Regions from separate parts of the Shewanella halotolerans genome, predicted to be linked through region 2. Evidence: predicted binding sites of a transcription regulator. Region 2 holds the regulator's gene; the other holds the start of a gene.
The links. Region 2 encodes LexA, which represses DNA repair genes until DNA is damaged. Its sites were predicted from a motif close to TACTGTATNNNNATACAGTA; they were not measured.

Region 1: recG (ATP-dependent DNA helicase RecG) is a predicted target of LexA. The motif match lies at 3,108-3,127, and genes of this name have one in related genera.

What each region holds. Positions count from the first base shown of each region.
Region 1 covers NZ_CP080417.1:4,239,955-4,246,998, forward strand. The annotation lists gene K0H81_RS18315 (calcium/sodium antiporter) at 1-388, shown strand, start outside; gene K0H81_RS18320 (tetratricopeptide repeat protein) at 560-1,225, shown strand; gene K0H81_RS18325 (sensor histidine kinase) at 1,326-2,417, shown strand; gene K0H81_RS18330 (response regulator transcription factor) at 2,425-3,021, shown strand; gene recG (ATP-dependent DNA helicase RecG) at 3,179-5,254, shown strand; gene K0H81_RS18340 (DUF3014 domain-containing protein) at 5,381-6,250, shown strand; gene K0H81_RS18345 (beta-ketoacyl synthase chain length factor) at 6,445-7,044, shown strand, end outside.
Region 2 covers NZ_CP080417.1:134,028-141,071, reverse strand. The annotation lists gene K0H81_RS00660 (MFS transporter) at 1-345, opposite strand, end outside; gene K0H81_RS00655 (TetR/AcrR family transcriptional regulator) at 336-968, opposite strand; gene K0H81_RS00650 (GNAT family N-acetyltransferase) at 1,075-1,530, opposite strand; gene cysQ (3'(2'),5'-bisphosphate nucleotidase CysQ) at 1,523-2,335, opposite strand; gene nudE (ADP compounds hydrolase NudE) at 2,389-2,934, opposite strand; gene yrfG (GMP/IMP nucleotidase) at 3,032-3,706, shown strand; gene lexA (transcriptional repressor LexA) at 3,825-4,442, shown strand; gene K0H81_RS00625 (cell division inhibitor SulA) at 4,439-4,948, shown strand; gene coxB (cytochrome c oxidase subunit II) at 5,347-6,912, shown strand; gene ctaD (cytochrome c oxidase subunit I) at 6,922-7,044, shown strand, end outside.

The DNA.
Region 1 (7,044 bases), 560 kb from region 2:
CTTTGTCGACGGCGCCGTGGCCCTCGCCAGACAACTGGGAATGAGCGAGCTGCTCATCGGCCTGACCATCATCGCCATAGGTACCAGCATGCCTGAGTTAATCACCTCACTGGTGGCTGCCAGACGCGGCGAGAGCGATATTGCCATCGGCAATCTGGTGGGCTCTAACCTGTTTAATATATTGGGGATACTGGGGATAACCGCCATTATCCATCCCATCACGGCCAGCGTGCCCAAGCTGGACATGTTGGTGATGGTTTCGCTGGCACTGCTGCTTCTGCCCCTAGCCTGGAGCGGCCTGCGCGTGGGACGGCGCGAAGGCGCCTTACTGCTGCTCTGCTACCTCGTCTACCTGAGCTACCTAGTCCTCTCCGCCCAATCCCTATAAGTTAACGCCGCCTTTTTAGCGCTACCAATTTAGCTTTCCCGCCGATAAGGAATGACAAATGTCATCCCTTATCGGTGACATCTGTGCCTGAACAAAAATTGCCATCAGGCAGATACTCTCCTTAACCCCGCTACGGGGCATTACGCAACACAGGTTCTTAAGGAGAAGCCAATGAAAACACTTATCATCGCCACCAGCCTGGCCCTACTCAGCCCGCTGAGCCAGGCCAATGACATTACCGAGATAGACAGCGCCGCCAATCGGATGGATATCGGTCGCCTGAGCCAATTGAGCGAACAAAGCCAAGGCTACGAGCAGGCCTACGCCCTCTATCGCATGGCCATCAGTGCCAACATTCTCAGCCAGAAGGACCAGGCCCAAGCAGCATTGAACCGCGCCGAGAAGACCCTGTCGCCCATTGCCGACCAAGGCGAGGCCGCCACTCTACTGGCCTCAGTCTACGGCATGCAGATAGGCTTAGACATGAGTCAGGCCGCCAAATACAGCACTAAGATGGCCGGTGCCCTCAATGACGCCGAAACCTTGGTCCCCCAGAGCCCCCGACTGGCGCTGGTCAAGGCGATCGCCGCCTATTCCAGCCCTAAAGATCATGGCGGCAGCATGAAAGATGCCATCGCTTTTAGCTCAAAAGCCATTGATCTATATCGAGAACCTTGCGATAACATCTGTTGGGGAGAGGCAGAGGCCTACACCTGGCGCGGCTTGGCCAAGCAGAATCTCGGTGACAAGGCGGGAGCCATTGCCGATTGGCAGGCCGCCCTGCAGGTACAGGCCGATTACGCCTGGGCAAGTTTCCTGCTAAAACAGAACCACTAAGGTAATCGGCTCAATATCGGTTGCCACTAAGCCAGATGGCTAGGCGTTAGAGCACTCATAGCGCAACATCATGGACTTAGTGGCACCTAGGATAAAGAAGATGGACAAATACCCTATTCCAAACACCCTAGATATCGAGCGGGCGACCGAAGACAAGCTCGCCTGGGTCTATCTGATCAACTTGGGCTTCTATTTCATCCCGCTGTTCTTGCAGACTATGCCCATCTGGCACATAGTCCTGAGTCTGGTCGTGCTGGTGCCCTTTATCTACTGCTATTTTTGGGCTCACCGCAGCCCGAGTAAAACGGCCTACCAGCCTATCTTGCTGATCATCGCCCTGGCCTGTCTGATCACGCCGGTTAATATCGGCTCGCTGTCCCTGTTTACCTTTGCCGGTTTCTTTATCGGCTTTAACTACTCCTTGCCCAAGGCCTTCGCCAGCCTTATCGGCTTGGCCGTCATCCTGTCGCTGCTAAGCATGACGCTAGGTATTCACTACTACTTTGCGGTTTATGGCGTCGCCCTGATCACCGGCGTAGGCTTCTTTGGCGTGGCCGAGCGTAAGCGGGTCGAAGCCAAGCGCGCCCAACGGCAGAGTCAGCAGGAGATACGCCAGCTCGCCACCATGTTAGAGCGCGAACGTATCGCCCGGGATCTGCACGACATCATGGGGCACTCGCTCTCCTCTATCTCACTCAAGGCCGAGCTGGCGCGCAAACTATTGGCCAAGGGGCAAGCCGACCAGGCCAGCGCCGAGCTGGCAGAACTGGAAACCATCGCCCGCGAAAGCCTCAGCCAGATCCGCCAAACGGTCTCAGGCTACAAACACAAAGGGTTAGACGCCGCCCTGACGCACCTGTGCCAGATGCTGAGGGACAAGGGCATGGCCGTCACCCTCTCTGGTGAGCTGCCATCACAGTCACAGGAAATCGAGACCCAGTTGATCCTCAGCCTGACCGAGCTGTGCAACAATGTTGTGCGTCATAGCCAGGGCGATAGCTGTAATATCGACCTGTCGGCAACACCTCAGGGGCTGCGGATCTCGGTCACAGACAATGGTAAGCTGAGGCAGCTCAGCGAAGGCAATGGCCTCACCGGCATTCGTGAGCGACTGCGCCCCTTAGGGGGTACACTCAGTATTGAGCTCGAGCCAAACCCGAAATTTATCATCGAGTTACCAAATCAGGGATAGAGACAGGATGAAGATACTACTCGCCGAAGATCAAGCCATGGTGAGGGGCGCGCTGGCCGCGCTCCTCACCCTCGAGGGCGACTTTGAGGTGATCCAGGCCTGTGACGGCGACCAGGCCCTGAGCCTGCTCAAACAGCAGGAGTTCGACCTGCTACTGACCGACATAGAGATGCCAGGCCTCAGCGGCCTGGAGCTGGCTCAATGGTGTCAAAACCAAGCGGCGCCCATTAAGGTCATCATCCTGACCACCTTTGGCCGTGCAGGCTATATCAAGCGGGCCATCGAGGCGGGCGTGGGTGGCTTCTTACTTAAGGACGCACCTTCCGAGACACTGATCCAGGCAATTAACGCCGTCAGCCGTGGCAAGCGCATCATAGATCCCGAACTGGCCATCATGGCCGTCGGCGAACAAGACCCCCTCAACGATAAGGAACGCCGGGCGCTCAGGCTCGCCAGCGAGGGACGCTCCAGCGCGGAGATCGCCGCCACCCTGTTCATCGCTGAAGGCACAGTGCGTAACTATCTCTCCGAGGCCATCGCCAAACTCAATGCCAGCAATCGCATCGACGCCGCCCGCATCGCCAAGCAAAAGGGCTGGCTGTAACCTCAGACTATGACCTCAGGCTTTAACCCCAGGCTTTAACCTGCCATGGTTAACGCGAGATTGCGTTCATGCCGAACTCTGATAGTATATGTATATATTTACAGTAATAGACTCAGGTTCTGGTTAAATAGAACGCTAAATCAAATGGGTACAAAGCGTGGATAGACTCGATCTCATGGCTGTGACAGAGTTAAAGGGCGTTGCCGCCAAGATGGCGCAGCGGCTGGAGAAACTCGGCATCAATACAGTCCAGGATCTGCTGTTTCACCTGCCGCTACGCTACGAAGACCGCACCCAGATCTATCCCATCGCCGCCCTCTACCCCGGTAGCTACGGCACCATAGAGGGCGTCATACAATCGACCCAGATCGTCCAGGGCCGCAAGCGTATGCTCACCTGCACGGTACGTGACGACTCGGGCACCATAACGCTGCGCTTCTTCAACTTCTCCGCCGCCATGCGTAACGGCCTCGAAGAGGGCGAGCGCATTCGTGCCTACGGCGAGGTGCGTCGGGGCAAGCTTCATCGGGAGATCATCCACCCGGAATACAAGATGCTCCACGGCGAAAGCGACTTTAGCCTCAGCGATACCCTGACCCCTATCTACCCGACCACAGAGGGACTCAAGCAGGCCAGCTGGATCCGTTTGACGGATCAGGCCCTGACCCTGCTGGCCCATGGCGCCCTGACCGAACTATTGCCGCCTCAGCTGAGGCCCAATCAGCTCTCATTGGTCGACGCGCTGCAGCTGCTGCACAGGCCCCCTAGCGAGGTCAGCCCCTTTGCCCTGGAGCAGGGCACACATCCGGCGCAGCAGAGGCTGATCCAGGAGGAGCTGCTGGCCCACAACCTGAGCATGTTACAGCTCAGGGCACGCAGCAATCATGATAAGGCCATCGCGATGCAGCCCACCGGGCAGCTGCTCAATCCCTTCCTGGCATCTTTACCCTTCAAGCCCACCGGCGCCCAGCAGAGAGTGGTTGCCGATATCACCCAAGATCTCGACAAGACGCATCCCATGATGCGTCTGGTGCAGGGCGATGTGGGCTCGGGCAAGACGCTAGTGGCCGCGCTGGCGGCGCTGCAAGCCATAGAGAGCGGCTATCAGGTCGCCATGATGGCACCGACTGAACTGCTCGCCGAGCAGCACGCCAACAACTTCGCCGCCTGGTTTGAGCCACTCGGCCTCAGGGTCGGCTGGCTGGCGGGTAAGCTCAAAGGCAAGGCGCGGGCGCAGTCGCTGCAGCAGATTAAGAGCGGCGAGGCCCATATCGTCATCGGCACCCACGCCATCTTTCAGGAGCAGGTGGAGTTCAACCGTCTGGCGCTGATCATCATAGACGAACAGCACAGGTTCGGGGTGCATCAACGTCTGGGGCTGAGAGAGAAAGGGATCAGCCAGGGCTTCCACCCACACCAGCTGATCATGACGGCAACCCCTATTCCCCGCACCCTGGCGATGACCGCCTATGCGGATCTCGATACCTCCATCATCGACGAGTTGCCGCCGGGGCGAACGCCGGTGACTACGGTCGCCATCTCAGACAATCGCCGCGGTGAGGTGATCGATCGCGTGCGCCGGGCCGCGCTGCAAGATGGGCGTCAGGCCTACTGGGTCTGTACCCTGATCGAAGAATCCGAGGTGCTGGAATGTCAGGCCGCCGAAGACACGGCCGAGGAGCTTAAACAGCTGCTGCCCGAGCTGTCCATCGGCCTGGTGCATGGCCGCATGAAACCCACTGAGAAACAGGCGATCATGGACGCCTTTAAGGCCGGCACCATACAGCTACTGGTGGCCACCACAGTGATCGAGGTGGGGGTCGATGTGCCCAATGCCAGCCTGATGATCATCGAAAACCCCGAGCGCTTGGGTCTGGCCCAACTGCATCAGCTGCGGGGGCGTGTCGGCCGTGGCGCCGTGGCCAGCCACTGCGTGCTGCTCTACAAGGCGCCGCTTTCCCATACCGCCACCCAACGTTTAGGAGTGCTCAGGGACAGCAACGACGGCTTCGTGATCGCCCAGAAAGATCTGGAGATCCGCGGACCGGGTGAGGTCTTAGGCACCAAGCAGACGGGTATCGCCGACATGAAGATAGCGGACTTAGTGCGGGATCAGGCCCTCATCCCCCACATTCAAAAATTGGCCCAACATGTGATGCAAGAGGTGCCGGAAAACGTTGACGCCCTAGTGCTGCGTTGGTTAGGCGAGCGCCAGCAATACGTGCAGGCCTAACTCAACTAACAATTAAATATTTTTTATTTCGCTGGCCGCCCCTAGACAAGCCCGGTGAATTTTGCAGAATGGAAAGAGGCCTCTGTGGTCACAGGGCTTATTCCAGCCACAATTCAAGGAAATCTCATGCAAGTCAGTCAAGAAGATAGAATTGCCCCACAGACAGCGCGCAGCGGGATCAATGCGCTCAGCATTGCCGTGGTGATCATATTAGTGTTGCTCGCCGCCGGCGCCTACTATTTCCTGGGCAGTGACGAACCCGCGCCCGAGCCTGAATTGCCAGCCCCTATTACCCTGCCTGAGCCAGAGCCCGAGCAGCCCTTGCCAACCGATGCGGCCCTGCCTGAACCAGAGAACCTGGCGCCGGAGCCTGAAACCCAGGTAGAAGAAGCACCAGCCGAGGCGGTTGAGACCCTGCCGACACTGGCCGAAAGCGATCAATATGTTCATGACAAGACGGTCGAAGTCGCCAATGGCATGAAGATAGACCCGCTACTGGTCGAGAAAGATATCGTCAGACACTTCGTGGTGTTCGTCGACAACCTAGCTCAGGGCGAGCTGGCCCGCAAGGTGAGCCCACTCAAGGCGCCCAACAGCAAGTTTACCGTCTCCGAGGTGACCAACAAGACCTACCTCAATCCCGACAGCTACCATAGGTATGATCTCTATGCGAACTTCGTCGATAACCTGGACGAGGAGCAGCTGCTTAGCACCTATAACAAGGTGAAGCCGCTGCTGGGTGAGGCCTTTGCCGAGCTGGGTTATCCCGACATGAATTTCGATGACCGTATGGTAGAGGCGATAGACGTCATGCTATCCGCCCCCGTCATCGACGCACCGATTGAGCTGGACAGCGTCAGCGTAAACTATAAGTTTGTCGACCCTCAGCTCGAGAGCCTGCCCAATGCCCAGAAGCTGATGATCCGCATGGGTCCGGAAAACAGCAAGAAGGTCAAGGCCGCCCTGCGTAAGCTCAAGAAGCAACTCAAACAGTGATGACCCCAGCTCGCCCACCTCCTCGTGGGCGAGCTTTTTCCTATCTCCTCAGTTCACACTATCTAGCAACAGATCAATCACATATTTATGTCACCCGTCAAAGGGTGTACAATAGCCGCCCCACAAATACACCTTGTGGCTCAGTTTCTGGTTATGGAAAACATCAGCAAGACGCTGTATTTAGAGGCAAAGTAGTGCGGTTACACTTTCACATTCATTCTGCGGGCGCCTGGTCTCCCCTATACCAGTGCTTAAGCGATTGGCAGACATGGCCAACGCCGCCAGCAGATGCCGAGCAGCTCGCTCATGCCGCCCCGGCGCTGAAGCAAGTACCCGCCATGCAAAGGCGACGCTTTAGCAAGCTCACCAAGATGCTGTTGGATGTCGCCTTTCAATGCGACGCGCCCTCACAATGCCGCACCATCTTCGCCTCTCGCCACGGCGAGCTTAACCGCACAGTGGATCTGCTGCAGGACATAGTGCGCCAGCAGCCCATTTCGCCCATAGGCTTCAGCCAATCGGTGCATAACACCGCCAGCGGCATCTTCAGCATATTGACGGACAACCGCGCGCCTTCGACCTCGATTGCCGCCGGTGAGGCCACCCTCACCCAGGCCCTTGTCGAGGCCTATGGACAACTGGCGGAGGACAACTCGCCGCTGCTGATGGTGTTTGGCGACGAGCCCGTGTCAGATATCTACAAAGAATTTACCCAGGAACCCGAACTGCCGCTGGCCATCGCGCTGCAGTTGTCGCTATGCCAAGATCAGGTTTCAGGCACTCAGCTAGTCATT
Region 2 (7,044 bases):
CTGGCTACCGGTTAAGAAGAGCAGCAACAACATCATCATGTAGCTCTGGGTCAAGATCGCCATGGCGGCGCAGGACATGATCACCAGCTCGAGCTGCTTTAAGCGCCTGATCAACTTGGCCTTGTCCATGTTATCGGCCACCACACCCGCGTGGGCAGAAAACAGGAAGAAAGGCAGAATAAACACGCCGGCGGCGAGGTTAACAAACAGGTTGACGCTGATGGGCAGGCTCTCTATCTGGCTGTAGGTCACCATCAGGAGCAGCACATTCTTGTAGATATTATCGTTGAGCGCGCCCAGACACTGGGTCGCAAAATAGGGAAAAAACCGCTTGGTTAACAACATAACGCCTCCTTGTGATAACCCAATCCTTTAAGTTGTACCGCGAGATGATGACTAATGGCCTGCTCAATACTGATCCCGGGGGCAAAGAGCTTATCGTCCAGCGACAGACTCACCAGACCATGGACGCCGCCCCACAGGGCGCGGCTCGCCAGTAGCAGTTGCTCAGTTGAAAGCTCGGGCAGCAGACGCGCCAGGCAAGCCTCAATCAGGCCAAACAGCTGCGCGATTAGCTGGGCATGGTGCTCGCTCAGCCCCTGCTCCTCCGTCGCCTTAAGCTCGAAGATCAGCTGAAACGCCCTTGGCTGCGCGAAGGCAAATTGCTGATAGGCCGCGGCCATCGCCTCAAGCTGACTCGACTCAGACGCTTGGCTTTGAATCGGGTCAGCTTGAGCGCTAGCGGCCAGGCGCCGATACAGCTCGTCCAGGGTCAGTTCGGCAACCGCCAGCAATAAGCCCTGATAGCTACCGAAGAGATTCACCAGGGTGCTGGGCACATAACCTATGGCCGCCGCTACCTTGCGCAGGCTAAGACTATCGAGCGGCTCGACCTCCAGGTGGCGCAGCACCGCGGTGGTCGCCATCGCCCGGATCTCATCATGAGTATGTTCTTTGCGTCTTGCCATCTCGGCTCCATCGCGCTGTCAATTTGTGCTCAAGTTACCAGCAAGCAAAATAAAAAACAATGTTCACAATAAGATTATTTTTCACCGGGTAGTAATAAGTAGGATTTTATCGCTGGAGTATCATGAGGATCCTGTCTTCGCCCGGGCCGAAATAATCGGTTTCCAGCCCCTGGTCGACAAAGCCCAGCTTGGCATAGAGGTGTCTAGCGGGATTCTCCGGCGCTACCGTGAGTTTTACCAGGGTCACGCTATCTGGCAGCGCACTTAGGGCATCGGTGATCAGGCGCCTGCCTATGCCCCGACCCTGAGCGGCATCGTCGACGGCCACAGAGAGGATCCAGGCGCAGTCGGCCTGTTCACTCCTTGCCAGCAAGATGTAGCCGAGTAGGCGATCAGTGTCGTCGCAGGCAACAAGCAGCCCGCTCGGCCAGCAATCGAAGCTCTGACGAAAGAAAAAATCCGGGTAGGCATGGTCGCCAAAGAGCCCCTGCTCGAGACGATAGATCGCTGGCAGCTGAGTCTTACAAGCCGCCTCGACACTGATAATGCTTGGGTTATTCACCGGTTAACAGCTCATCCCATGGCAGGTGAGTCGAGCCCACGACGATGAAATTGGGGTTCTCCAGTGATTCGCGCTCGTTGTAGCTCAGCGGCTGCAGCTCGAGGTCCATCACCTGGCCGCCAGCCTCTTCGATGATGATCTGCGCCGCGCCTGTATCCCACTCGCCGGTTGGGCCGATGCGCACATAGCAGTCGGCGCGGCCCTCTGCCACCAGGCAGCTCTTTAACGCCGCACCGCCCAGCACAACGAGCTCACAGTGCTTAGGATGATTGAAGAGCTTCAACACAGATTGAGGATCCTGGCGACGGCTCACCGCCAGACGAAGGCAGGGCTCATCGTCTTTGGTCAGCTGTTTGCTGGCGATACGCACCTCGCCCTTGCTGCTACGCTTATAGGCCCCCAGGCCTGCCACGGCATAGTAGACCACACCCGTCATGGGCACATAGACGATTCCCATGATGGGGCGGTTGTGCTCGACCAGGGCGATGATCACCGAGAAGTCGCCGCTACCGGCGATAAACTCACCCGTGCCATCGAGAGGGTCAACCAACCAGTAACGCTGCCAGTCGGCGCGCTGGGAAAAGGGAATGTCGGCCGCTTCTTCTGAGAGGACGGGGATCTCAGGGGTAAGGCTGCTTAGCTGGGAAGAGATGATCTTATGGGCCGCGATATCGGCTGAGGTTACCGGGGTATTGTCGGATTTCACCTCTTTGTCAAAACTGCCCTCGAGGTAGATCCCTTTAATGGCCTCTCCCGCCTCGATGGCAATCGAAATCGCCTGCTCAACATACTCTTCTGGCTTCATCACAACTCCAACAGCCTACATCTGGCAATGCCTAATATGAAAATTTGAATTAACTACTTTAGTTTTAGATGTTTCTGTGCCAAAAACAAGGCGCTAACGCTTCGAGATTCGGAAAAATCATCTTCTAATAACAGCTCAGACCACTGGCTCAATGGCCAGCGTACCACCTCTATGGGTTCAGGTTCGTCACCCTCTAATCGACTCTCATACAGATCTTCGGCGACGAAGATCTGCATCTTACTGGCAAAGTAGCCAGGCGCCAGGCTCAACTCCATCAGATGGGTCAGCTTACGGGCGCCAAAACCTATCTCTTCCTGGAGTTCACGGTTGGCCGCCTCGGCATGAGTCTCGCCGGGATCCACCAGGCCCTTGGGAAAGCCCAGCTCATAGCTGTGGGTGCCCGCCGCATATTCGCGCCCCAGCAGTAACTCCTCGCCATGCACAGGCACAACCATCACGGCGCCGCGGGCGTTGCCCTTCATGCGCTCATACTGACGCTCAACCTGGTTCGAAAATTTTAAATGCACCTGCTCTATCTGAAACAGACGGCTCTGGGCAACAACTTCGGCATGTAGGATCTGCGGCTTTTTGTCCGGCATGAAACTTCCTGATAAAAATGGCGTTTGCTTAACCACTCAATCTTACTATGATGGGCCTAATCCACAACTCAAACCAAGGAATTTTTTTACTCGATTTATGTTTCCCTGGAATAAGATAGATACCGTACTGCTGGATATGGACGGCACCCTGCTGGATCTGCATTTCGACAACCATTTCTGGCTCAGTCTGGTACCTCAAGCCTTGTGTGAACAAAGGCAGATCCCTAAGGTCGAGGCTCAGCAACTAGTGGAGACAGCCTATGCTAAGGTCTTCGGCACCCTGGAGTGGTATTGCCTGGAATATTGGCAACAGGAGCTGGGTCTGGACATTCTGGCTTTGCACCACACTCTGGTCGACCGGATCCAGCTGCGTCAGGACAGCATGCCCTTTCTCACCGCACTGGCCAGACACAGCAAGCGGCGCATCTTGGTCACCAACGCCCACCCACACAGTCTGGCACTGAAACTCGAGCATACAGAGCTGGCTAACGGACTCGATGAGATGCTCTCGAGTCACGCAACCGGCTATCCCAAGGAACACCCACAATTTTGGCGTCACCTGTTTAGTCAGTTTTCCCTGGATCCCAGCCGTTGCCTGTTTATCGACGACAGCGAGCCCATACTGCAGGCGGCCAAGCAGGCCGGCGTTGGCTACCAGCTGGGGATCAAGAATCCCGACAGCCAGAAGCCTCACAAGCAGTTTGCCGACTTCCCCGCCATCGACGATTACCATCATCTACTGCTCTCACTTGAACAGACGCATCTCGGCTAATCAATCACACTTTAGGCGCTAATCGCTTGATGGGATTGGGAGAAAATCTGGTTAATACTTGCACTGTATAAAATACTGTATATACTGACAGGTACTGTATGGAAAGACAGGATTAATCATGAGACCCTTAACCCCAAGACAAGCCGAGATTTTAGATCTGATAAAACGCAATATAGCCGACACGGGCATGCCGCCTACCCGTGCCGAGATTGCGCGTCGATTAGGCTTTAAGAGCGCCAACGCCGCCGAGGAACACCTCAAGGCCCTGGCCAAGAAAGGCTGCATCGAGATCATGCCCGGCACCTCACGTGGCATCAAGCTGACCCAAGAGGAAGAGCCTGAAGATCTCGGCCTGCCCCTCATAGGTCAGGTGGCCGCAGGTGAGCCTATCCTGGCCCAAGAGCATGTGGAACAACACTATCAGGTTGACCCTAGCATGTTCCGCCCCAGCGCCGACTTTCTGCTGCGCGTCAGGGGTGACAGTATGAAAGATATAGGTATTCTCGAGGGCGACCTACTGGCGGTACATAAGGTCGAACAGGCAAGAAACGGCCAGATAGTCGTGGCCCGCGTGGAAGATGATGTAACGGTTAAACGCTTCGAGAAACGTGGCAGTACCGTCTATCTGCATGCCGAAAATGAAGAGTATTCCCCTATCGTGGTGGACCTCACCACCCAGAGCCTGAGCATCGAAGGCCTGGCCGTCGGCGTTATTCGAAATGGAGACTGGCAATGAACAACCTAATGGGCATGGCGCCACGCCATCCAGGACTGTGGGTCGATCTCGACAGCTCACTAAAGCGCGGCGATGGCAACACTATCTCGACTACGGCAAGTTCGACCCAGGGCAAGCAGGAGCTGCAGGCCCTCACCCCGGAACTGGCTCGACTCAGTCAGCAGGGACAATGGGTGGTGTTAATCAGCCCACCTAATATAGGCTACAAGCAGATGCTGGCCGACGGCGGTGTGCGTATGGATCGCATCCTCTTGGTACACACCAAGGATGAGGTCGAAACCCTGTGGGCGATGGAAAAAGCCCTCACAAGTGGTACATCCAGTGCGGTGATCTGCTGGGCACAAACCCTGGATGCCCGTGACAGTCGTCGCCTACAGATAGTTGCCAAGAATACCCGCGCCCTGGGGGTGGTAATCGAAGATGCGAATGGTCACTTACCTGCCAACCCTTTTCCCCAAGAGGATCTCGGCGGCCAGACCTTGAGTCTGTTCAGTTCGCTGCATTGATATTCCGCGCTTTACCTTTCCATACAGACGCCCCGCCAGGGGCGTTTTTGTGTCTGTTTTGTTTAGAAAAATAAAATAAAAGTGATCTTGATCAATATTTAAACAGCCATTAAGTTAGTAAGAGATATCAACGATTATTTGTTATATCGCACAATTTGGTTGTCGGCTTGAGCGGCGAAAATGAACCTGTACTACCTCGCCTACGGAAGCTGAAATTGGTCTGATATATTCAGCCGTAAGTGCAAGCGTGGTCACCACCAGCAGAACAAGAGATTCACCACCGACGCACTTTGAAGTCATCGTTGCTTTTTTGGGAACTGAAGAGTTTGCATAGAGCCGAGACATACTGTGTGGCTCTTCTTTGTAGTTGCCTTCGCAATTGACAGAGGAGAAGTCTAGTGAAGCAAGTGTTGTGTTGTTTGCTGGCGTTGCTATTTACGCCCACCATACTCGCAGCAGATATGCCCCTGAACATGACATCAGGGGTCACAGAGATCAGCAATAAGGTGTTTAGCCTTCATATGACGATTCTCTATATCTGCTGTGCCATAGGCCTAGTCGTCTTTGGGGTGATGATCTACGCCATCATCAACCATAGGCGCTCCAAGGGTGCCGTCGCGGCAAACTTTCATGAGAGCACTAAGGTAGAGATCGCTTGGACGCTCGTTCCCTTTGTCATCTTGATCCTCATGGCCATCCCGGCCACCAAGACCCTCATCGCCATGGAAGATCCCAGCAATGCCGATCTCACCATCAAGATCACAGGTTCCCAATGGAAATGGCACTACAGCTATTTTGACCAAGACATCAGCTACTACAGCCTACTGGCGACCCCCAGAGAACAGATAGAAGGTAAGGAGACCAAAGGCGAACACTATCTGCTGGAGGTCGACAAGCCACTGGTGCTGCCGGTCAATCGTAAGATCCGCTTCCTGATGACCTCGGAGGATGTGATCCACTCCTGGTGGGTACCGGCCTTCGCGGTGAAGAAAGACGCTAACCCAGGCTTCATCAACGAGGCCTGGACCCGCATCGACAAGCCAGGCATCTACCGTGGCCAGTGCGCCGAACTTTGCGGCAAGGATCACGGCTTCATGCCAATCGTGGTGCAAGTACTTTCCGAAGCCGATTTCGACAACTGGATTGTCGAGCAGGAGGCACAGGCCAGCGCTGCCGCCGCCGAGGCGCAGGCAGCCTTGTCGAAGACCCTGTCGAAAGAAGAGCTGATGACTCAGGGCGAACAGGTCTATATGGCGCGCTGCGCCGCCTGCCACCAGCCAAATGGTGCCGGTTTACCTGGCGTCTTCCCGTCACTCATAGGCAGCCCAATCATCAAGGGCCCTGTCGCCGATCACCTGGATGTGGTGCTACATGGCCGCTCCGGCACAGCGATGCAGGCCTTCGCCCAGCAGCTCACCGCTACAGAAATAGCCGCAGTGGTCACCTTCGAGCGTAATGCCTGGGGTAACGACACGGGCGATACGGTGCAGGCAGCCGATGTCAACCAGGCAAACTCAGGCGCATCGAGCGGCGCTAACACAGGAGCAGATGCAGCTGCCGAAGCGGTTCAATCTATACCTACCCCGACGGCCGAATCCAGTGCGGCAGCAAACTCCGTCGCCGAGGAATCTCAAGCACCTGTGTTAGACGATCTGACCATGGATGAGCTGATGGCCAAGGGAGAGCAGGTTTATCTCGGCCACTGCGCCGCCTGTCATCAGGCCACAGGCATGGGATTACCCGGCGCCTTCCCGGCACTCAAAGGCAGCGCCATCGCCACAGGGCCAGTTGAGAATCACCTAGACATAGTGCTTCACGGTAAGCCTGGCACCGCCATGCAGGCCTTCGCCAGCCAGTTAACGCCACAGGAACTCGCCTCGGTGATCACCTATGAGCGCAACGCCTGGGGTAACAACACAGGCGACATGGTTCAGGCAACAGACGTCAATCAACAGGGTCAATAGGGAGGCATTATGAATGCAATAACGCGTGAAGCAGATATGGATGCCACTCATATTGGCGAACATTCGACCCACCACGAGGAGCACCCGACGGGCATAAAGCGTTGGCTGTTTACCACCAACCATAAAGACATA